Regions from separate parts of the Stenotrophomonas sp. 71799_Sma genome, predicted to be linked through region 1. Evidence: predicted binding sites of a transcription regulator. Region 1 holds the regulator's gene; the other holds the start of a gene.
What was found. Region 1 encodes FliA, which starts transcription of late flagellar genes. Its sites were predicted from a motif close to TAAAGTTTNNCNNNCNNNGGCCGATAA; they were not measured.
Positions count from the first base shown of each region.

Region 2: ACZK4Z_RS06340 (methyl-accepting chemotaxis protein) is a predicted target of FliA. The motif match lies at 5,559-5,585, and genes of this name have one in related genera.

Region 1 covers NZ_CM151202.1:2,178,041-2,189,097, reverse strand. Annotated here, with positions in the region: gene ACZK4Z_RS10130 (putative bifunctional diguanylate cyclase/phosphodiesterase) at 1-1,863, shown strand, start outside; gene flhB (flagellar biosynthesis protein FlhB) at 1,982-3,112, shown strand; gene flhA (flagellar biosynthesis protein FlhA) at 3,157-5,217, shown strand; gene flhF (flagellar biosynthesis GTPase FlhF) at 5,363-6,985, shown strand; gene ACZK4Z_RS10110 (MinD/ParA family ATP-binding protein) at 6,972-7,859, shown strand; gene ACZK4Z_RS10105 (RNA polymerase sigma factor FliA) at 7,856-8,599, shown strand; gene cheY (chemotaxis response regulator CheY) at 8,657-9,049, shown strand; gene ACZK4Z_RS10095 (protein phosphatase CheZ) at 9,049-9,654, shown strand; gene ACZK4Z_RS10090 (chemotaxis protein CheA) at 9,657-11,057, shown strand, end outside.
Region 2 covers NZ_CM151202.1:1,361,572-1,372,628, forward strand. Annotated here, with positions in the region: gene mutS (DNA mismatch repair protein MutS) at 1-2,305, opposite strand, end outside; gene ACZK4Z_RS06325 (O-antigen ligase family protein) at 2,661-3,923, shown strand; gene ACZK4Z_RS06330 (glycosyltransferase) at 3,923-4,915, shown strand; gene ACZK4Z_RS06335 (barstar family protein) at 4,944-5,336, opposite strand; gene ACZK4Z_RS06340 (methyl-accepting chemotaxis protein) at 5,617-7,839, shown strand; gene ACZK4Z_RS06345 (glycine zipper 2TM domain-containing protein) at 8,006-8,374, shown strand; gene ACZK4Z_RS06350 (ABC transporter permease) at 8,495-9,622, opposite strand; gene ACZK4Z_RS06355 (ABC transporter permease) at 9,619-10,806, opposite strand; gene ACZK4Z_RS06360 (HlyD family secretion protein) at 10,791-11,057, opposite strand, start outside.

The DNA of each region.
Region 1 (11,057 bases):
TCGGTGTTCGCGCTATGGCTGGTTTCGCTGCGTACCCTGCCCCACCCGCGGTTGGCCGGTGGCGCGCTGCTGATGGGCACCGGCATTGCCGGCATGCATTACGTTGGCATGGCCGCAATGCGCATGCAGCCGGGCATCGACTACGACCCGGGCTGGCTGCTTTTTTCGCTGATGGTGGCGGTGGCCGCCTCGTGGACGGCGCTGTACGTGGCGTTCCGCCTGCGCGCGCAGCGCACCCGTGTCGGCGACCGGCTCGCGGCTGCCGGCCTGCTCGGGTTGGCCATCGTCGGCATGCACTACACCGGCATGGCCGCAGCGCGCTTTCCGGAAGGCAGCATCTGCGGCGCAGCCGTCGGCGATGGGCTGCAGAGCGAATGGCTGGCCATGCTGGTGGTGGTGCTGACCGTCGCCATCCTGGCCGTGGTGCTGGTGGTCTCCTGGCTGGACCAGCGGGTGGAGGCGCAGCTGCTGCGCCTGCGCAATTCCCTGTTGAGTACCTCACTGACCGACGCACAGCAGGAACTGACCCAGGCCGCACTGCACGACCCGCTTACCCGCCTGCCCAACCGCCTGCTGCTGCAGCGTCGGATCGTGCAGGCGCTGGCCGAGGCCGAACAGGGCGGCAGCCGCTTCGCGGTGATGTTCATGGACCTGGATGGCTTCAAGCAGGTCAACGATGCCTACGGCCACCAGGCCGGCGATGCACTGTTGGTTGCGGTGGCCGAACGCACGCGCCAGCTGCTTCGGCCCAACGACATGCTGGCCCGTCTGGGCGGTGACGAATTCGTGCTGGTGGTGCGCATCGAGCACGACGAGGACCTGCCGACGCTGGCCCGGCGCATCCTGCAGGCGGTCGGCAGCGGGCCGTTGCTGGCCGACAACGAACTGCAGGTGACCGCCAGCATCGGCGTGGCGATCTGTCCGGATCACGCTGCCAGCGAGCGGCAGCTGATGGCCTTTGCCGATGCAGCGATGTACCAGGCCAAGGAATCCGGACGCAACGCCTTCGTGCTGTTCGCCGACTGGATGAATGACAGCGCCGAACAACAGTTCCGGCTGCTGGCCGACCTGCGCCGGGCCATCGGCAGCGAGCAGCTGTTCCTGCACTACCAGCCGAAGATCCAGGTAGCCACGCAGAAGGTGGCCGGTGCCGAAGCGCTGATCCGCTGGCGCCATCCGGAGCATGGCCTGATCCCGCCGGACCGCTTCATCCGGCTGGCCGAACGCAGCGGTGCGATCAATGAGATCGGGCGCTGGGCGCTGGACCAGGCCTGCCAGCAGCTGCGCCGCTGGCACGATGCCGGCCACGAGGGCTGGTCGATGTCGGTGAATCTGTCGCCGGTGCAGTTCAGTTCGCCGCACCTGCTGCAGGATGTGCGTGAAGTGATCGAACGCTACGACATTGCCCCACGCCACCTGGTGCTGGAGATCACCGAAAGCACGGTGATGCGCGATACCGATACCAGCCTGCGCCTGCTGCAGGCGCTCTCGGCACTGGGCGTGGGCATCTCCATCGATGACTTCGGCACCGGCTATTCCAGCCTGCTGTACCTGAAGCGGTTGCCGGCCACCGAAATCAAGATCGACCACGCCTTCGTACGCGACCTGGAGCACAGCGCCGAGGACGTGGTGATCGTCTCGGCGATCGTGGCGCTGGGCCACGCGCTGGACATGGACATCGTCGCCGAGGGCGTGGAGACCGCCGCGCAGCGCGCCTACCTGGAGCGGCTGGGCTGCGATTACCTGCAGGGCTACCTGCTCGGCCGTCCGGTGGATGCGGCGCGCTTCATGCAGCTGCATGACCTGCCGCGGCCTCGGGTGGAACTGGCGCAGAGCCCGCCGACGCAGCACCCGCCGGGGTAAATCCAGGCTGCGCTCCCACCTGCACCTGCTCTGGTAGATGCCAACCTTGGTTGGCACATGAACCCATCACGGAACACTTCTTGCACGCACCCCGGCATCCCCTGCCGCAGTGCCCGTGATGTCCGAGAACGAATCCGCCGGCGAAAAGACCGAACAACCTACCGAAAAACGCCTGCGCGACGCCCGTGAACAGGGCAACCTGCCGCGCTCGCGCGAGCTCGGAACGGCCGCCGTGTTCGGCGCCGGCGTGCTGGCGGTGATGGCCATGAGCGGCTCGATCGGCCGTGGTGCAAGCGCCTGGATGAAGCATGCACTCAGCCCAGAGCAGAGCCTGCGGCAGAACCCGAAGGAACTGTTCGGCCACTTCGGCGACCTGCTGCTGCAGTTCATGCTGGTGATCGCGCCGCTGGTGCTGGTCTGCCTGCTGGCCAGCTTCGTCGCCCCGCTGGTGATGGGCGGCCTGCGCTGGTCGCAGAAGGCGATGATGCCCGACTTCAACCGCATGAACCCGATGAGCGGGCTCAAGCGCCTGTATGGCCCGGAAGCCATCGCCGAGTTCACCAAGTCGTTGTTGCGCGTGGCTTTTGTCGGCGTTGCCGCCGGGCTGGTGGTGTGGACCGGCTTCGACACCCTGCGCGGGCTGATCCACCACCCGCTGGAGACCGCCATCACCGACGGTCTCGGCTTCACCCTGCGCCTGCTGCTGGCCACCGCCGGCGCGATGCTGGTGCTGGCGGCCATCGACGCCCCGTACCAGCGCTGGAACTGGATGCGCAAGCTGAAGATGACGCGTGAAGAGCTGCGTCGCGAAATGAAGGAAAGCGAGGGCAGCCCGGAGGTAAAGGGCCGAATCCGCCAGCTGCAGCAGCAGATGGCCAACCGCCGGATGATGGAGGCGGTGCCCACTGCCGACGTGGTGGTAGTCAACCCCACCCACTACGCGGTGGCCCTTAAGTACGAGGGCGGCGCCATGAACGCCCCCAAAGTGGTCGCCCTGGGTGTGGATGAGACCGCCCTGCGCATCCGTGAAGTGGCCGACGGCAACAAGGTGGCGATCGTCTCCGCCCCGCCTTTGGCACGCGCCTTGTATCGGGAAGGCCAACTCGGAAAGGAAATCCCCGTGAGACTGTATTCGGCCGTCGCCCAGGTCCTGTCCTACGTCTACCAGCTGCGCGCCTGGCGCACTGGCCCGATGCCGGACGCCCCGCACATCCAGGTGGATGAATTCGGCAAGGGAGGCCGCCCGTGAGCGCCCAGCCCTCCACCGGTTTCAACACCCGCCGCGCGCTGGAAATGATCCGCCAGGGCCTTGGCGCACCGCTGATCGTGCTGGCCCTGCTGGCCATGGTCGTGGTGCCGCTGGCCGCGCCGGTGCTCGACGCCCTGTTCACCTTCAACATCGCCATCTCGCTGATGGTGCTGCTGGCGGTGGTCTACGTGAAGCGCCCGCTGGACTTCACGATCTTCCCGATCGTGCTGCTGATCACCACCATGCTGCGGCTGGCGCTGAACGTCGCCTCCACCCGCGTGATCCTGCTGAACGGCCAGAACGGCCACGACGCCGCGGGCAAGGTCATCGCCGCGTTCGGCGAATTCGTAATCGGCGGCAACTACGCAGTGGGCATCGTGGTGTTCGCGATCCTGACCATCATCAACTTCGTGGTCATCACCAAGGGCGCCGGCCGCGTCTCGGAAGTGACCGCGCGCTTCATCCTCGACGCGATGCCCGGCAAGCAGATGGCGATCGACGCCGACCTCAACGCCGGTTTGCTGACGCGTGAAGAAGCCAAGCTGCGCCGCGAGGAAGTCCGCGAGGAAGCCGATTTCTACGGCGCGATGGATGGTGCCAGCAAGTTCATCCGCGGCGATGCCATCGCCGGCATCCTGATCCTGTTCATCAACATGCTCGGCGGCCTGGCCGTAGGCGTGCTGCAGCATGGCATGCCGTTCGGCGATGCCGCTGCCACCTACACCCTGCTGTCGATTGGTGATGGCCTGGTGGCGCAGCTGCCGGCGCTGCTGGTCTCCAGCGCCGTGGCCATGCTGGTCACCCGCGCCTCGCGTTCGCAGGACATGGCCCAGGCCATGACCGGCCAGGTGTTCGGCCAGTACCGCGCGCTGGCGATCACCGCCGGCATCATCGGCGTGGTCGGCCTGGTGCCGGGCATGCCCAACGTCGCTTTCCTGACACTGTCCGCGATCCTCGGCTTCATCGCCTGGAAGGTCTACCGCAAGGGCAAGGCCGCGGCCACCGATCCGGCAGCCGCAGGCAATGACGCTGCCGCGCTCAACGCACTCGGCCGCCCGGCCGCGCCGGCTCCGACTGCCGAACTGAGCTGGGACGAACTGCGCCCGGTCGATCCGCTGGGCCTGGAGGTCGGCTACCGGCTGATTCCGCTGGTGGACAGCAGCCAGGGCGGCGAACTGATGGCACGCATCAAGGGCGTGCGCCGCAAGCTGACCCAGGACGTCGGCTTCCTGATCCCGTCGGTGCACATCCGCGACAACCTGGAACTGCCGGCCAACGGCTACCGCGTGCTGGTGCACGGCGTACCGGTGGCCACCGCCGAGATCCATCCGGACCGCGAGCTGGCACTGGACCCGGGCAGCGCGCTCGGCGCGCTGGAAGGCATCGCCGGCAAGGACCCCGCGTTCGGCCTGGACGCGACCTGGATCCAACCGCACCAGCGTGCCCAGGCCGAAACGCTGGGCTACACCGTGGTCGATCCGGCCACCGTGGTCGCCACCCATCTGTCGCACCTGATCCGCGAACACGCGCCCGAGCTGCTCGGCCACGAGGAAGTGCAGCACCTGCTGGCCAACCTGGCCAAGAGCGCGCCCAAGCTCGTCGAAGATCTGACGCCGAAGGCGCTGCCCCTGTCGGCGGTGGTACGCGTGCTGCAGAACCTGCTGATCGAGCGCATTCCGATCCGCCAGCTGCGCAAGATCGCCGAAGCACTGGTCGAACACGCTCCGAACAGCCAGGACCCGGCCGTACTGACCGCCGCGGTGCGCACCGCGCTGGGTCGTTTCATCGTGCAGGAGATCGCCGGAATGTCGGCGGAGCTGCCGGTGTTCACGCTCAACCCACAATTGGAACGTGTCTTGCAGGAGTCCACGCAGGGCAACGGCGCCGCGCTGGAACCCGGACTCGCTGAGCGACTGCACCAGAGCCTGGCCGAATGTGTCAGCAAGCAGGAAGCCCGCAACGAGCCCGCGGTCGTGCTGGTACCTGGCCCGGTGCGTGCCGCGCTGGCCCGCCTGGTCCGCCACAGCGTTCCGTCGCTGTCGGTCCTGGCCTACAGCGAGGTGCCGGAGGACAAGCGCCTGAAGCTGGTCGGAACGATCAGCTGACGCCGCCCTCCGATGCGCCAGAAAACAGACACCACTTTCGAACCAACGCAACAGACAGATACCAAGGGGAACCCGCACCGTGCAGACCACCGACCACCCGAGTTCTCCGACCGCCACCCCGCCGTCTTCGTCCCGTGACCACAGCATGAAAATCAAACGATTCGTCGCCGCCGACATGCGCTCGGCCATGAACCTGGTGCGCAAGGAACATGGTCCTGACGCCGTGATCCTGTCCAACCGCCGGATCGAGGAAGGCATCGAGATCGTCGCCGCCGCCAACTACGACGAGAGCGCCGTGCAGCGTGCACTGGAAGCCTCGCGTCGTGACATCGCTCCGCCGCCGGCGCCGAAGCCGCGCACCGCCGCCGACGCGGTGATCGCCGCGGTCACCCGCCGCCGCAGCAACACCCCGGCACCGGAACCGGTCGCCGCAACCACCTCGGCCGTGGCTGCCCTCGCCCGCGCTGCGGTCGGCGCCACCGGCCGCACCCTGGACAGCGCCGACGAGATCGTGCCGACCCGCGGCAGCACCGGCTTCGCCGCCACCCTGGCACGCGCCGCCGTCAACGAACCGGCGCTGCCGGATCAGCCCTTCGCTCCGTTCGCCGAAGCCATCGTCGCACCGGCGCCCAGCACCGCCGCACCGGCCAACCGCGCCCGCTTCCAGATCGACCCGCCGCACGAGACGCATCACGAAAGCGCGGCGTCGGCCGTGCAGCCGCCGCCGCTGCCTACCGCTGCCGTGACCGAAGCGCAACCCGGGATCGTCGCCAGCGAACCGGCACCGGTCGAAGCCAGCGACGAAACCGGCGCTGCCCCCGTGCTGGCCCCAGCCCCGGCACTGACCCTGGTGGCCCAGGACGACGCCGAGATCCGCCAGCTGCGCCAGGAAGTGGCCGGCATGCGCCATGTGATCGAGCGCGAGATGAACCGCTTCACCGACGAGCGCCTGCGCGGCTGCCCGGTGCGCGCCACCGCGCTGGACCTGATGGACGAGTATGGCTTCGATGCCGGCCTGGCCCGCGACGTGGCCATGCAGATCCCGCTGGAGACCGAGGCCCATCGAGGCCGCGGCCTGATGCTGGGGCTGATTTCGCGCAAGCTGCCGATCGCCCCGGTCGACCCGCTGGAAGAAGGTGGTGTGATCGCACTGGTCGGACCGACCGGCGCCGGCAAGACCACCACCATCGCCAAGCTGGCCTCGCGCTTCGCCGAGAAGCACGCGCCGCGTGACGTGGCCCTGGTCACCACCGACACCACCCGCATCGGTGCCCGCGAGCAGCTGTACGGCTACGGCCGCCAGCTCGGCATCGCGGTGCACGAGGCCAACAGCGGCACCGACCTGGACCAGCTGCTGGAACGCCTGAAGGACTACAAGCTGGTGCTGATCGACACCGCCGGCCTGGGCCCGCGCGACCGCGCCCTGGCCGCCCAGCTGCAGTGGCTGCGTGCCGCCCGCCAGGTCCGCACCCTGCTGGTGCTGCCGGCCAACACCAGCTTCGGCGACATGGACGAGGTGGTCCGCCGCTTCGGCGCCGCCAACCTGCAGGGCCTGGTACTGAGCAAGCTGGACGAGACCGGCCGCTTCGGCAACGCCCTGTCGGTGGCCGTGGACCATGCCCTGCCGATCACCTGGGTGACCGATGGCCAGGACGTCCCGGAGGACCTGCACCGGGCCAGTGCAGCCAATCTTGTACTTCGCCTTGAAGATTTGCGCCGCGCGGCCGATATGCCCTGCAACCCGGAGTTGAACCATGCCGTCGCGTGAGTACGCCAAGCTGACCAAGACCTTCCCGCTGTCGGCCACCCGCAGCGAGCCGCTCGGCCCTGTGCGCACCATTGCGGTCACTGGCGGCAAGGGCGGCGTGGGCAAGACGAATGTGTCGGCCAACCTGGCCGTGGCCCTGGCTGGCATGGGCAAGCGCACGCTGCTGCTGGACGCCGACCTCGGCCTGGCCAACATCGACGTGATCCTGGGCCTGAACCCCACCTTTACCCTGGCCGACCTGGTCGCCGGGCGCTGTTCGCTGGACGACGTCATCGTCGAAGGCCCGAACGGCGTACTGGTGGTCCCGGCCGCATCCGGCCGCCGCCACATGGCCGAGCTGGCCCCGGCTGAGCACGTTGGCCTGGTCAACGTGTTCTCCGAGCTGGAGCGCGAGCTGGACATCATGGTGGTGGACACTGCCGCGGGCATCACCGATGGCGTGCTGACCTTCTGCCAGGCCGCACAGGACACCGTGGTGGTGGTCTGTGACGAGCCGGCCTCGATCACCGACGCCTACGCACTGATCAAGGTGCTGTCGCGCGAGCGCGGCGTGGACCGCATCCAGGTGGTGGCCAACATGGTGCGCGACCCGAACGAGGGCCGCGTGCTGTACGAAAAGCTGACCCGCGTCTGCGAGAAGTTCCTTGCCGATGTCTCGCTGAACTACCTGGGCTGCGTGCCGCAGGATGACTGGCTGCGCCTGTCGGTGCAGCGCCAGCAGCCGGTGGTGAAGGCCTATCCGTCCAGCCCGGCGGCGCTGGCGATCACCGAGATCGCGCGCCGTACCGCGCGCTGGCAGGCGCCGACCGAACCGCGTGGCGGCGTCGAGTTCTTCCTCGAACGCATCCTCAAGCAGCGTGGGGTGACGGCATGAAAGGCGCAGCCCAGTACAGGGAAGTGCAGCGCTCGGCGGCAAACGAAGTCATCGCCCAGCATTCGGACCTGGTGCGGCGCATCGCCCACCACCTGGCCGCGCGCCTGCCGGCCAGCGTCGAGGTCGACGACCTGATCCAGGCCGGCATGATGGGCCTGATCGAAGCCTCGCGCAGCTATGACGCCGACCAGGGTGCTTCTTTCGAGACCTACGCCTCGATCCGCATCCGTGGTTCGATGATCGACGAGATCCGCCGTGGTGACTGGGTCCCGCGCTCGGTGCACCGCCGTGCACGTGATGCCGCCGCCACCATCCGCCGCCTGGAACAGAGCAGTGGCCGTGCCGCCAGCGCCACTGAAGTGGCCGCCGCGATGGAGATGCCGCTGCCTGAGTACCTGCGGCTGATGGAAGACGCTGCACGTGGCCAGGTGCTGAGCCTGGAATCGCGCATCGAGGACCAGGGCGAGCTGGACACCGTCGCCCAGGGCGGGCCGACCCCGCAGCAGGTACTGGAGCGCGGTGAGTTCGGTCGCGAGCTGGGCAAGGCCATCGGCCACCTGCCCGAGCGCGAACAACTGGTGCTCTCGCTGTACTACGAGCAGGAACTGAACCTGAAGGAGATCGGCGCGGTGCTCGGCGTGAGCGAGTCGCGGGTCTGCCAGATCCACGGCCAGGCGGTACTGCGCCTGCGTGGCCGGCTGAAGCTGTTCGAGGCTGCCGACGCAGGCCTCGAAGAATGAACATCCCCGAGGCGGCTGCCCCCGGCCGTCCGGAATGAACAACAAAGGAATTCTGCTTTGAACAAGAACATGCGCATCCTGATCGTCGACGACTTCTCGACCATGCGTCGAATCGTCAAGAACCTGCTGGGCGATCTGGGCTTCACCAATACCGCCGAAGCCGAGGACGGGCATGCCGCGCTGTCGCTGCTGCAGAGCCAGCCGTTCGATTTCGTGGTCACCGACTGGAACATGCCGGTGATGACCGGCATCGAGCTGCTCAAGGCCATCCGTGCCGATGCCAAGCTGAAGACCCTGCCGGTGCTGATGGTCACGGCAGAAGCCAAGCGCGAGCAGATCATCGAAGCCGCCCAGAGCGGCGTGAACGGCTACATCATCAAGCCGTTCACCGCGCAGACGCTGGAAGAGAAGCTCGGCAAGATCTTCGAACGCCTGGCGGCCAGCGCCTGATGGATACCACGGTCGACAAGAACGCCCTCGCCCTGCGCCTGCAGGAGGCCCTGGACGCACTCGAGTCCGGTGACGAGGCCGCCTGGCGGCAGCGCATCGATGGGCTGGTCGCGCTGCGCACGCAGCCGATGATGAGCGGCCTCTCGCGGCTGGCCCGCGAGCTGGGGCAGGCGCTGGGCGAACTGCCGACCGTGCCGAGCGAAGCCGGCGAACTGGACGACGCCTGCGCGCGACTGGACCACGTGGTGGCGATGACAGAACAGGCCACGCACCGCACCCTGGACCTGGCCGAGGAATGCCGCAGCCTGACCGAACAGCTGCGCGCCGAAGGCCTGCAGCCGGGCCAGGACGCGCAGCTCGAGCGCATCCGCCACAACCTGACCGAGATCGCCCTGACCCAGAGCTACCAGGACCTGACCGGGCAGATCATCCGTCGCGTGGTCGGCATCGTCCGCCGCGTGCACGAAGGCTTCGGCGCGCTCGGCCTGCCGCCGGAACAGCATCGCACCGACCCGGAACTGGCCGGGCCGGCACTGAAGGGACTGGACCGCCACGCGGTCTCGCAGAACGACGCCGACGACCTGTTGTCGGATCTGGGGCTGTAAGCATGAGCGCGGTATCCGACGACATCACTGCCGATTTCATCATCGAGGCGCAGGAGATCCTGGATCGCCTCGGCGAACAGCTGGTGTCGCTGGAGCAGGCACCGCAGGACAGCGACCAGCTCAACGCGGTGTTCCGCGGCTACCACACGCTCAAGGGCGGCGCCGGCTTCCTCGGCGTCACCGCCATGGTCGAGCTGTGCCATGCCGCTGAAGAGGCGCTGGGCGCCGCACGTGCCGGCCAGGCCGTGCTGCAGGCCCACCACTTCGACGCGGCCCAGCAATCGCTGGACTACCTGCAGTCGATGCTGGACGCGGTTTCCTCCGGCACCGAGCCGGGCTATGCGCCGCCGGACCTGATCGCACAGTTCGACGTGCACGGCGGTGCCGTGGCTGCACCCGCCGCCGCAGCAGCACCCACCGCGGGTGGCAGCGACCTGATCACCGACGACGAATTCGAGGCTCTGCTCGACCAACTGCATGGTGGCAACGCGCCGACCGCGGTCGCGCCAGCGAAGAAGGCCGACGACGGACTGATCAGCGAAGACGAGTTCGAAGCCCTGCTCGACCAGCTGCACGGTGGCGCGGCACCCGGCGCCAAGCCTGCGGCCGTGGTGGCACCGGCACCGATCGCAGCGCCGCGCCCGGTCGCCGCACCGGCACCGGTGGCGAAGCCGGCCGCCAAGCCGCTGGCCGAGGCCGAACATACCGTGCGCGTGGACACCAAGCGCCTGGACGCGATCGTCAACCTGATCGGCGAACTGGTGCTGTCACGCAATCGGCTCAAGACCCTGCGTGCACGCCTGCGCGATGAAGAGCTGGACCGGGCCGTGTCCACTCTGGATATCGCCACCGCCCGCCTGCAGTCGGCGGTGATGCGCACCCGCATGCAGCCGGTGGGCAAGGTGTTCTCGCGCTTCCCCAAGGTTGCCCGCGACGTCGCCCGCTCGCTGAAGAAGGAAGTGGACCTGGAACTGATCGGCGCCGAGACCGAGCTCGACCGCAACCTGGTCGAAGCGCTGGCCGACCCGCTGGTGCACCTGGTCCGCAACGCCATCGACCATGGCGTGGAAATGCCCGACCTGCGCGAGGCACAGGGCAAGCCACGGATGGGCCATGTGCGCCTGTCCGCACAGCAGGAAGGCGACTACGTCAGCATCGAGGTGCAGGACGATGGCGCCGGCATCGACCCGGAAAAGCTGCGTGCCAAGGCGCGCGAGAAGGGCCTGATCGATCCGGAAGCCGCCGCGCGCCTGAGCAGCGAGGAGTGCCTGCACCTGGTGTTCCTGCCCGGCTTCTCGACCAAGCAGCAGGTCACCGACATCTCCGGTCGTGGCGTCGGCATGGACGTGGTGCAGTCACGCATCCGCGAACTGAGCGGCCAGATCCAGATCCAGTCGGAACTG
Region 2 (11,057 bases), 820 kb from region 1:
CCTGCAGGCCGAAGCTGCGGTTCGCCGGGCCATCCTTTACCGCGTGCATGAACACCAGCGCCTCACCGTGCTCGACGGCATCCAGGTGCACGTTGGCGATGCCGCTGCGGCCACCCTCGTGCTGCTCGTCGGCCAGCGCGGTCAGCTCGAAGTAGTGGGTGGCGAACAGCGTGTAGCAGCGGTTCTGGTAGGCCAGGTGACGGGCCACCGCGTCGGCCAGTGCCAGGCCATCGTAGGTGGACGTGCCACGGCCGATCTCGTCCATCAGCACCAGCGAATGGGCGGTGGCGTGATGCAGGATGTAGCTGGTTTCGGCCATCTCGACCATGAAGGTCGACTGCCCGCGGGCAAGGTCGTCACCGGCGCCGATGCGGGTCAGGATGCGGTCGATCGGGCCGATCAGCGCACGGCTGGCCGGCACGAAGCTGCCGATGTGGGCCAGCAGTACGATCAGCGCGTTCTGCCGCATGTAGGTCGATTTACCGCCCATGTTCGGGCCGGTGATGACCAGCATGCGACGGTCCGGATGCAGATCCAGATCATTGGGTTCGAACGGCTGCTCGCGCACCGCCTCGACCACCGGGTGGCGGCCACGCTCGATCTTCAGGCACGGCTCGGCCTGCAGCTCCGGGCGCGCCCAGTCCAGCGCCTGCGCGCGTTCGGCGAAGGCCGCCAGTACGTCCAGTTCGCTCAGCGCGGCGGCGCATTGCTTCAGCGGTTCCAGTTGGCCGCCGAGGGTGTCCAGCAGCTGCTCGTACAGGTACTTCTCGCGCGACAGCGAGCGGTCACGCGCGGACAGCACCTTGCCTTCGAACGCCTTCAGTTCTTCGGTGATGTAGCGCTCGGCATTGGTCAGCGTCTGGCGGCGGGTGTAGTGCACCGGCGCGCGGTCGGACTGGCCCTTGCTGATCTCGATGTAGTAGCCGTGCACGCGGTTGTAGCCCACCTTCAGGGTGGGAATGCCGCTGCTTTCGCGCTCGCGCTGTTCCAGGTCGACCAGGAACTGGTCGGCGTGGGTGGACAGGCGGCGCAGCTCGTCCAGCTCTTCATCGAAGCCATCGGCCAGCACGCCGCCATCGCTCAGCTTCAGCGGCGGCATTTCGGCGATGGCGCTGGCCAGCAGCTGCGCGCACTCGTCGTGTTCGCCCAGCGCGGCGTGCAGCGTCTGCAGGCGCGGCGAATCCAGTGGTGCCAGCACCTCGCGCACCGCAGGCAGCAGGCCCAGGCCGTCGCGCAGGGTGGAGAAATCGCGCGGCCGCGCCGAACGCAGCGCGACGCGGGTGAGAATGCGTTCCAGGTCACCGAGGCGGCGGAACTGCTCGCGGATGTCCGCATCGCTGCCGCGATCGATCAGGGTTTCCACCGCATGGTGGCGCTGTACGAGCACCTCGCGCAGGCGCAGCGGGCGGTGCAGCCAGCGCCGCAGCAGGCGCCCCCCCATCGGCGTAACCGTGCTGTCGAGCACACCCAGCAGCGTATTGCGGGTGTCGCCATCAACACGCGTATCCAGTTCCAGATGGCGGCGGGTAGCGGCGTTCATCGCGATCGCCTCGCCGGCGGTTTCCATCGCGATCGAGGTCAGGTGCGGCAGGCGCTGCTTCTGGGTTTCCTCGACATAGCCAAGCAGGGCACCGGCCGCAGCGGTGGCGCGCGGCTTGTCGTCGATGCCGAAGCCGCTCAGGTCATGCAGCTTGAAGAAATTCAGCAGCTGGCGGCGGCCGCTGTCGGCATCGAACAGCCACGGCGCGCGGCGACGTACGCCGGTGCGCTGGCGCAGGAACTCCGGCCAGTTCTCTTCATCGGGCACCAGCAGCTCGGCCGGTTCCAGCCGTGCCAGTTCGGCTTCCAGCGCGTCGTCGGTTTCCACCTCGTTGACCAGGAAGCGGCCGCCGGCCAGGTCGGCCCAGGCCAGGCCGTAGCCCTGCTTGCTGCGCGACAGGGCCATCAGCAGGGTGTCGCGGCGTTCATCCAGCAGCGCCTCGTCGGTGACCGTGCCGGGGGTGACGATGCGCACCACCTTGCGCTCGACCAGGCCCTTGGCCAGCGCCGGGTCGCCGATCTGCTCGCAGATCGCCACCGACTCGCCCAGCGCCACCAGCCGTGCCAGGTAGCCTTCATAGGCATGTACCGGCACGCCGGCCATCGGGATCGGTGCGCCGCCGGAGCTGCCGCGCTGGGTCAGGGTGATGTCGAGCAGGCGCGCCGCCTTGCGGGCGTCGTCATAGAACAGTTCGTAGAAGTCACCCATGCGGAAGAACAGCAGCAGGTCCGGGTAATCGGACTTGGCCGCGAAGAACTGCTTCATCAGCGGGGTGTGTTCCTTGGACGCCTTGGCGTTGCTGGTGTTGTCTTTTGTATCAGTCACTTGGGGCGTTTCGCGTCTTGGCAGGGCGTCGGGGCGTGGCTACGCGCAGGCATGGCCGGAGAGGACATTAGTGTAGCGACCTGGGGCGGTCGATGATCCGCGGCACCCGCGCTGGGCCCGGGGGCTGTCCGTGTGCCAACGCCTGCGCCCCTGCGCCGGCACTTTGGTTGATTTCCCCAGGGGCCCACGGTAGTGTCAGCCCCGGCGATTTCCGCCAAGCGGCCTCCATGGAAACCGGGGCGACTTATCCCCCGGGCGGGCGTTGATGGAAAGAACAAGCATGACTGCAGCCTGCATGGCCGCCGAACCTCGTTACACCTGGCGTACCGTCCTGCTGAGCATCCTGGTCGCCATCGTTCCGCTTGCCGGCTCCGCACCCTACACCTTGCTGAAGGCGGTGCTGCTGCTGGCCCTGCTGGTCACCGGCGTGGTTCTGATCCGCCGCCAGCCCGATGTCCGCCTGCGCTACCGCATCGCCCGGTTCATCGTGATCGTCTGCTTCCTGCGCCTGGCCTATGCCTTCTACAGCATCCTCTGGCACGGGCTGCGCTGGAACGAGCTGGATCTGCCGGCGCAGACACTGCTCTACCTGGGTACCGCTGCCGTGTTCGCCACTGCGCTGGACTGGCGCCTGATCTGGAAGATCTTCGCCGTGTCCACCCTGGTCTTCGGCGGGTCGTGCATCGTGCAGCACCACGTGATGGGCCTTGAACGCGCGCACGGTTTCAGTGGCGGCGAATGGACGGCCATCGAGTTCACCATGGTGACGCTGTGCATGGCGTTGTTCTCGGTCATCCGGTTGATCCAGCCCAATGTGCATCCGGCCGAACGCTGGCTGCACGGCGTGGCCATCGCCGTCGGCGTCTACGGTTCGATCCTGGCGCAGAGCCGCGGACCGATCCTGGCGTTCATTCCCGCCATGCTGATGGTGATTGCGGTGCACGTCCGGCGCACCCGGCGCTGGCGGGGGGCACTGGTCTTCGTCGGTGCCCTGGTCATTGGCGTGGTCGGTGCCACCTCGGTGCTGAACCATGAGGTGATCCAGCGCTTCGGTGAGGTCAGTGGCGAGATCTCCGGTTTCAACCAGGAAAACGAGGTCGGCTCGGTCCGTGAGCGCATCGCCATGTGGGGCGTGGCGGTCGACGCCTTCGCCGAGCATCCCGTGGCGGGGGTGGGCCTGAACCAGTTCGGTACCTATGCACGTGAGGGCATCGCCCGCGGCGAGGTGTCCGAGTCGATCTTCCGCTACAACCACCCGCACAACGAGTACCTGGAAGCGGCGGTGACCGGTGGCGTGCCGTTGCTGCTGATCATGCTGCTGGTCTTCATCCTGCCCGGCATTCATTTCGTGCGGCGCCTCGGCCACGCCGACGACATCACCGCGATGATCGCCACCGCCGGACTTGCCGTGGTCATCGTCTATGCGCTGTCGGCGTTCACGGACAACGTGTTCTACCGGGCGATGCCCCATTCGTTCTATTTCTACCTGGTGCTGGGCTTCATGCTGGCGACCGCCTTGCCTGCGCGCGACCTGCGCCGGCCAGGGAGTCCCTCCTGATGGCGCATATCCACCTGCTGGCCGCCGACAACCAGCGTGGCCTGTCCCATGACATCCAGGTGATCGAGCGCTCGTTGCAGCAGCTCGGGCACACGGTGACGGTCAGCCGTCTGGACGCGGTGCGCAATGGGGGGGCCTGGAAGCTCCGCGGGATGCGCCTGCGCAGGCTGCTGGCCTCGTGGCTGAGCCTGGGGCGCACGCCGGCCCGGTTCGACATCAACATCTCGCTGGAGCATGTCCGGCCGGCAAGCTTCGGACTGGCCGAGGTCAATCTGTTGATTCCGAATCCGGAATGGGTGTCCGCACGCAGCCTGCGGATCCTGCCGCGGTTCGATGCGTTGTTGACCAAGACCGAAGACGCCACGCGCATCTTCAACGCACTGGGCATGCGCGCGCTGGAAGTCGGTTTCTGCAGCCGTGACCGCTACGACCCGGCGGTGCCGCGCAGGCCGCGCACTTTCCTGCATGCGGCCGGTACCAGCCGCATGAAGGGGACGGCAACGCTGGTCGAGGTCTGGAAGCGCCATCCGGAGTGGCCCTTGCTGACCATCCTGCGCGGCGGCCCTTCGGACGAAGATGAGGGCGGGGCCGCGAACCTGCGGATCGTCCGCGAGCGGCTGCCCGACCAGGAGGTGCAGCGCCTGCAGAACGAACATGCGTTCCACCTGTGCCTGTCGCAGACCGAAGGCTGGGGCCATTACCTGGTGGAAGCGATGAGCTGCGGGGCGGTGGTGATCACCTGCGATGGCGCGCCGATGAACCAGATGATCGACGACAGCCGCGGCATCCTGGTTGACGCGCACGAGGGCGAGCCCTGTCATCTGTCCAGGACCTGGCATGTGGATGAGAAGGCGCTGGAACAGGCCGTCGAGCGTGCGCTGGCGATGGATGAGGCCGAGTGGACCCGGCTGGGCGCCAATGCACGCGCATGGCACCTGGCCAGCGAAGTGGCGTTCCCACGCCGGCTGGGCGAGGCCCTGGCCAAGCTTTGAGTTGATGCGGCTGGTTGCTGCAGAGTGCTCAGCCTGGCACCAGGGTGATCTGCGGATGGCTGCCGAAGATCTCCATGACGATCTCGAAGTAGGTCTGTCCCTGGCCAAGTGACAGTGCCGTCAACTGAGCGTGGATGGCTGGACCGTTGAACCTGCCGCCCTGATCGAGTTTCGACTGCAGCCAGGCGCGTGTGGTCTCGCGGCCCAGTGCCTCGCGGCTGTGGGCGATGTCGCGCCACACCACCGTGGCGGTGGCATGACCGGCGAGCGCGCCGTAGCCCCCGTGCAGCAGGTCATCAAGCGCGTCCAGGCTTGCGCCCAGCTGCCAGTCTTCGTCGGCCATGAACACACGATTGATTTCCACGTAGAGGCTGGCGATGTCGTTGATGGACGCGCCTTCGATGTGCAGGATCCGTGTCATCTGCAGACTGTAGCCCTCCGGGGCGACGGTTGTGTCCGGCGCAGATAATCCGGGCCGCGCTGGATGGGGGGGCGTTATTATGGTGTTAATCCTGCGTGATTTTCATCGGACGCTGGCGTGTCAGCGCTATTCGATAAGGATATGGCGCCATTATCGGTCGCCGCATTTTCTGACTGCCTGCACAGTTCCATATATTTGGATCGGTCCATATATAAAGTCCCGTAAAGTTTCCCTCCGCTGCGCCGCCATCGAACGTACGGCCACGATCAAGGGAATTGAGATGCTTGCCTTACGTAATCTCCGTGTGGGATCCCGGCTTGGCGCCGGCTTCGGTCTGCTGCTGCTGTTCATCATGGCCATCGTCGGCCTGGTGCTGTATGGGAATCAGCTGAAATCCGCCCAGTTCGAGAAAGTGGTGGACGTCAACATGGTGAAGATGCGCCTGTTGAATGACATGCTTGATACCAACAACGCGGTGCTGATGCATCGTCGCCTGATGGTGATCAAGCGGGGTGACGAGTTCGACAAGGATTACCAGCGTGCCCAGGAGTTGTCGCGGACCTATGACGGTATCTGGGCCAAGTACATCAAGATTCCGCGTGACGCTACCGGCGATACCCTGGTCGCGCGCATCGAGGCGGCCCGCAAGGCCACCGATGCATCAACCCAGCAATTGCATGAGCGCATGAAGGCGGGGGATTTCGATGGTGCAGCGAAGGAGCTGCTGGCCGAGCACGGATTGGCAACGGCCTGGAATGAATCCATTTCGGCCCTGCTGCGCCACCAGGAAGCACTGACCGAACGCAGCCGCGAAGAGTACCGCGCAACCGAATCGTGGACCGGCACGCTGTCGATCGCGTTCGGGGCACTGAGCCTGTTGCTGGGGACGTTGGCGGCCTGGGCGATCACCCGCAGCCTGACCCGCCCGCTGGAAGGAGCGGTGAAGCTGGCCGACGGCATCGCCAGTGGCCGCCTGGACAGCAGCATCGACGCCACCGGCAACGATGAGGTGACCCAGCTGCTGAAGTCGATGCAGCGCATGCAGGCACAGCTGCAGTCGGTGATGGCGGCACAGGGGGAGCTGGCCCGCCAGCACGATGCCGGCAGCCTCAGCTACCGCATGGACGAGAGCGCGTTCCCCGGTGACTACGGGCGCATGGTGCATGAGACCAATGCGCTGGTTGGATCGCACGTGCAGGTACAGAACCGGCTGATCGAGGTGATGAAACACTACGCACGCGGCGATCTGTCGGTGGACATGGACCCGCTGCCCGGCGAGAAGGCGGCGATCACCCAGGCGATGGACGAAACCAAGTCCAGCCTGTCGGCGATCAACAGCGAGATCCGCCGGTTGGCGACAGCGGCTGCGGCAGGCGACTTCAGCCTGCGCGGCGACGAAGATCGCTTCGCCTATGATTTCCGCGACATGGTGGCTGGGCTCAATCGCCTGATGCAGACCACCGACGAGAACCTGGTGCAGGTCTCGACCCTGCTGCAGGCCATCTCGCGCGGCGACCTGACCGTGCGCATGCAGGGTGATTTCCATGGCGTGTTCGCGCGCATGCGTGATGACTGCAATGCCACCGTCGACCAGCTCAAGCAGATCGTCGGCCGCATCCAGTCCAGCGCCTCCAGCATCAATCTGGCCGCAGGTGAAATCGCTTCGGGCAACACCGACCTGTCGCGGCGTACCGAACAGCAGGCGGCAAACCTGGAAGAAACGGCAGCATCGATGGAGGAACTGACCTCCACCGTGAAGCAGAATGCCGAGCATGCACGGCAGGCCAACCAATTGGCCATCGGCGCGCATGGTGTTGCCTCCCAGGGCGGTGAAGTGGTGGGCCAGGTGGTCACCACGATGTCGGCCATCGAGGCATCGTCGAAGAAAATCGCCGAGATCATCAGCGTCATCGACGGCATCGCCTTCCAGACCAATATCCTCGCGCTGAACGCGGCGGTCGAAGCTGCGCGTGCCGGCGAGCAGGGCAGGGGCTTTGCAGTGGTGGCCAGCGAAGTGCGTACGCTGGCGCAGCGCTCGGCGGGGGCGGCCAAGGAGATCAAGGGGCTGATCGAGGATTCGGTCGGCAAGGTCGCCGACGGCTCGGCGCTGGTCCGCCAGGCGGGCACCACGATGGGCGAGATCGTGGCCTCGGTGCAGCGCGTGACCGACATCATGGCCGATATCTCTGCTGCCTCCCAGGAGCAGAGCTCGGGCATCGAACAGGTCAACCAGGCGGTGGTGCAGATGGATGAGACCACGCAGCAGAATGCGGCGCTTGTAGAAGAGGCCAGTGCGGCGGCACGCTCGATGGAGGAGCAGGCCAACCTGCTGGCCGAGGCGGTTTCGGTGTTCCGCACGGGGGCGGTGACCGCTGCCGCCGCGGTGCGCCCGGCGCTGGCAGCCGTGGCGGCATCGGTTGCGCCGGTGCGCCGGCCCGCGGTGCTGTCGCCGCGGATCGAGCCGACGCTGGCCGCCAATGCGGGTGGTTGGGAAGAGTTCTAGAAGAGAGCAAGGCCGGCAGGGAGACGGCGCCCATCGCGACGGCTGGTCGCGATGGGCGCGGATTTTCTTCCTGAACGTGCGATGGCCGATGAAGTGGCGGACACGCGCATTTCACTTCCGGTTGCCAACCGCGGGAGGACACTGGCGCCATACCGGAACTCAGGAGATGGCCATGAAGACCTCGACCCGATTGCTTGTGCTGGGCACCCTGCTGGCAGCTTCGTCGGTGGCCGGCGCGCAGACCTATGGCCCGCGCGATGAGGGACGCAAGTTCAACGACGGCAGCCGCGTGGTCTGCAAGAACGTGGAAGTGCAGCGCAACTCGCGCGATCCGAACCGCATCACGGGTACCGCTACCGGCGCGGTGATCGGCGGCCTGCTCGGCAACCAGGTAGGTGGCGGCAACGGCAAGAAGCTGGCCACCGTGGCAGGCGCCGTTGCAGGTGGTGCGGCCGGTCGCCAGATCCAGGGCAACAGCCAGCAGAAGAACGGCGACCGCGTGGTGGAACGTCGCTGCGAACGCGTCTACCGCTGATTGACCGACCTGGTTGGCCCTTCCACGATGCAGTATCCGAACGCCGGCCTCGCGCCGGCGTTCTTCGTTGCAGGAAAAGGGGACGGAGGGGATTAAGTCGTAATTCCCCAAACCGGCCGCTTACGACTTAATCCCCTCCGTCCCCTTTTTTGCGAGGAGGCGCCAGCTGGCGAGGCTGCCGTAGAGCAGCAGCAGGGCGGTGAGGGTGATCAGTTCGTGGCTGACTTCGGTCAGGCGGGCGTCCATCTGGTTCAGGCGCACCATCAGGTTGATGCCCGAGGTGGTCGGCAGAAGCTGCGCAAGCCAGACCAGCGGTTGTGGCGTCATCACCGCCGGCCACGACAGGTTGGCCAGGAAGAACAGCGGGATCGAGGTGGCGATGATGTACTGGAAGGCGCGTTCGCGGGTTCGGAAGAAGCTGCCGACGAACAGGCCGAAGGCCACGGTGGCGGCGATGAACAAGGTGCCGCCGAGCAGCTGGCCCAATGGGTTGCCGCCGCGCGGATAGTCCTGCACCCAGGCGGTGAAGCCGGCGTAGTAGAACAGGCCGAACAGGCCGATCAGGCCGAAGCCCAGTGCCATGCCGGCCAGCGTCGGCAGGTCGAAGCGCAGGCGCCGGCCGAGCGCGAGACGACGGCCGCCGAGCAGGACGCCGATGCCCATCAGCAGCGTCTGGTGCACGATCAGCTCGGCCACGCCGGGCACGATGGCGCTGCCGTAGCCTTCCTGGGTGTTGTACAGCGGGCGCTGCACCAGGGTCACCGGTGGTGCCTGCGGCGCGCCCATGAAGGCGGCCTGGCCGACCACCGCCTCACGTCCGAACGCACCCAGTGCATCGGCCACGCTGCCCAGCACCCAGCTGGCGCGGCCCAGGTAGGCGCCGTTGCCGAGCAGCACCAGCTTGGCCGGGTGGCCGCGCAGGATGTCGCGCTCCAGGTTGGCCGGGATCAGCACGATGCCTTCGGCATGACCGGCTTCCAGCTGCTGGCGCGCGCTGTTGATGTCCGCAGGCTGCCCGACCACGCGTGCGACCCGCAACGCGTCGAGCTTCCGCAGCAGCTCGCGGCTGGTCGCGCTGTGGTCTTCGTCCACCACCAGTACCGGCAGGTTGCCGGCCACCTGGTGGCGATACGCGGCCGGGTAGAAGAACGAGTACAGGATCACCGCGCCGACCATCACCACGATCGCATAGCGGTCGCACAGCACCGCCATCAGGGTCTGCCGCAGACTGCGCCACAGTGCGCTCATGCGTCGGCTCCTGCCGGTTGTGCGGCTTCGGGCGTGCGCGCGAAGGCAATCAGGCGCAGGCCACCGATGCCGCCAGCCACCACTGACATCAGCAGCAACGTGGCCAGCGGCCATACCGAAACCTGCAGCGGCGAACCGATGAACTGTTGCTGGGTCTGCAGCTTGATGTAGGCGCTCAATGGCAGCAGCTGGTGCCAGATGCGGGTGAACAACGGGCCGTCCAGCACCGGGAAGGTGGCGCTGGAGAACGCCAGCGCGGTGCCGATACTGAGGCCGACCGCAGACAGTGCGGTGCCCATGTCGCGGGTGACGCCGACGAAGAACAGCGCGTAGGCGGCGGTAGCCAGATAGAACAAGGGTTGTGCGAGCAGCAGCATGAGCACGCTGCCCGCCACGCCATCGCCGCGCAGCCAGGCCAGGTAACCGATGCCGAGCGCGCCATACAGCGAGAACAGCAGGACGTACGGCGCGATCTTGCCGGCAATCGCCGGCCACGGTGTGCGGCCGAGCCAGGCGGGCAGGCTGCCGTCGCGAATCTCGCGGCCGAGGCTGCCGGCCACCGCAAGTGCCAGCACCAGCGACAACACCGCCGGGAAGATCAGCGGCAGCAGGAACAGCTCGTAGCTGCGCGCCGGGTTGTACAGGATGTCCGACTGCACCGCGATCGGTGCCGCACGCAGCTTGCCCGGGCCGACCTGCAGGCCGATGCGCTCGCGCAGCAGGCGTGCGTTCCAGGCCGAGACCGCGTCGCCGATATCGCGCGCCGCGGACTGGCCGGTGGTCATGTAGGTGGCGTTGTAATAGGCGAACACCGTGCCCTGGCGCCCACGCAACGCCTGCCGGGTGACATCGCGCGGCACCAGTACGATGGCGAACACATCCAGCCGACGCAGCTGCGAACGTGCATCTTGCATGTCCGCAGGCTGGCTGGCGATGCGCACGCCGGGGCTGGCATCGAGCATGCGCAGCAGCAGGCGGCTGTCGCTGCTGTGGTCGAGGTCGACCACGGCGATCGGGATGTCGCGCATCACCGAGGGCGTGAACATCCACGCCATCACGGCCAGCATCAGCAGCGGCAGCAGGGTGACCAGCAGCAGGTCGGCGCGGTTGCCGCGCAGCGACCGCAGCTCGCGCCGCCAGCTGGCGGCGAAGCTGCTGCTGTCGGGGCTCAGTGCTGGGGCCATGCGAACAGCACGCTCATGCCGGGGCGGAAGCCCTCGATGCGGCGTACCGGGCGCACCCGCACCTCGAAGCTGCGGACGTCGTAGCCGGACGACTGGCGGGTGGTCCGCCAGGTCGCATAGTCACCGGCCGGATTGATGAAATAGACCTCGAACTCGCCGTCCTGGCCAAGCGCCGGCACGCTGCCCTGCAGCTTGCTGCCGACCTTCAGGCCCTGCATCTGCGATTCGCGCAGGTTCATCGCCACCCACAT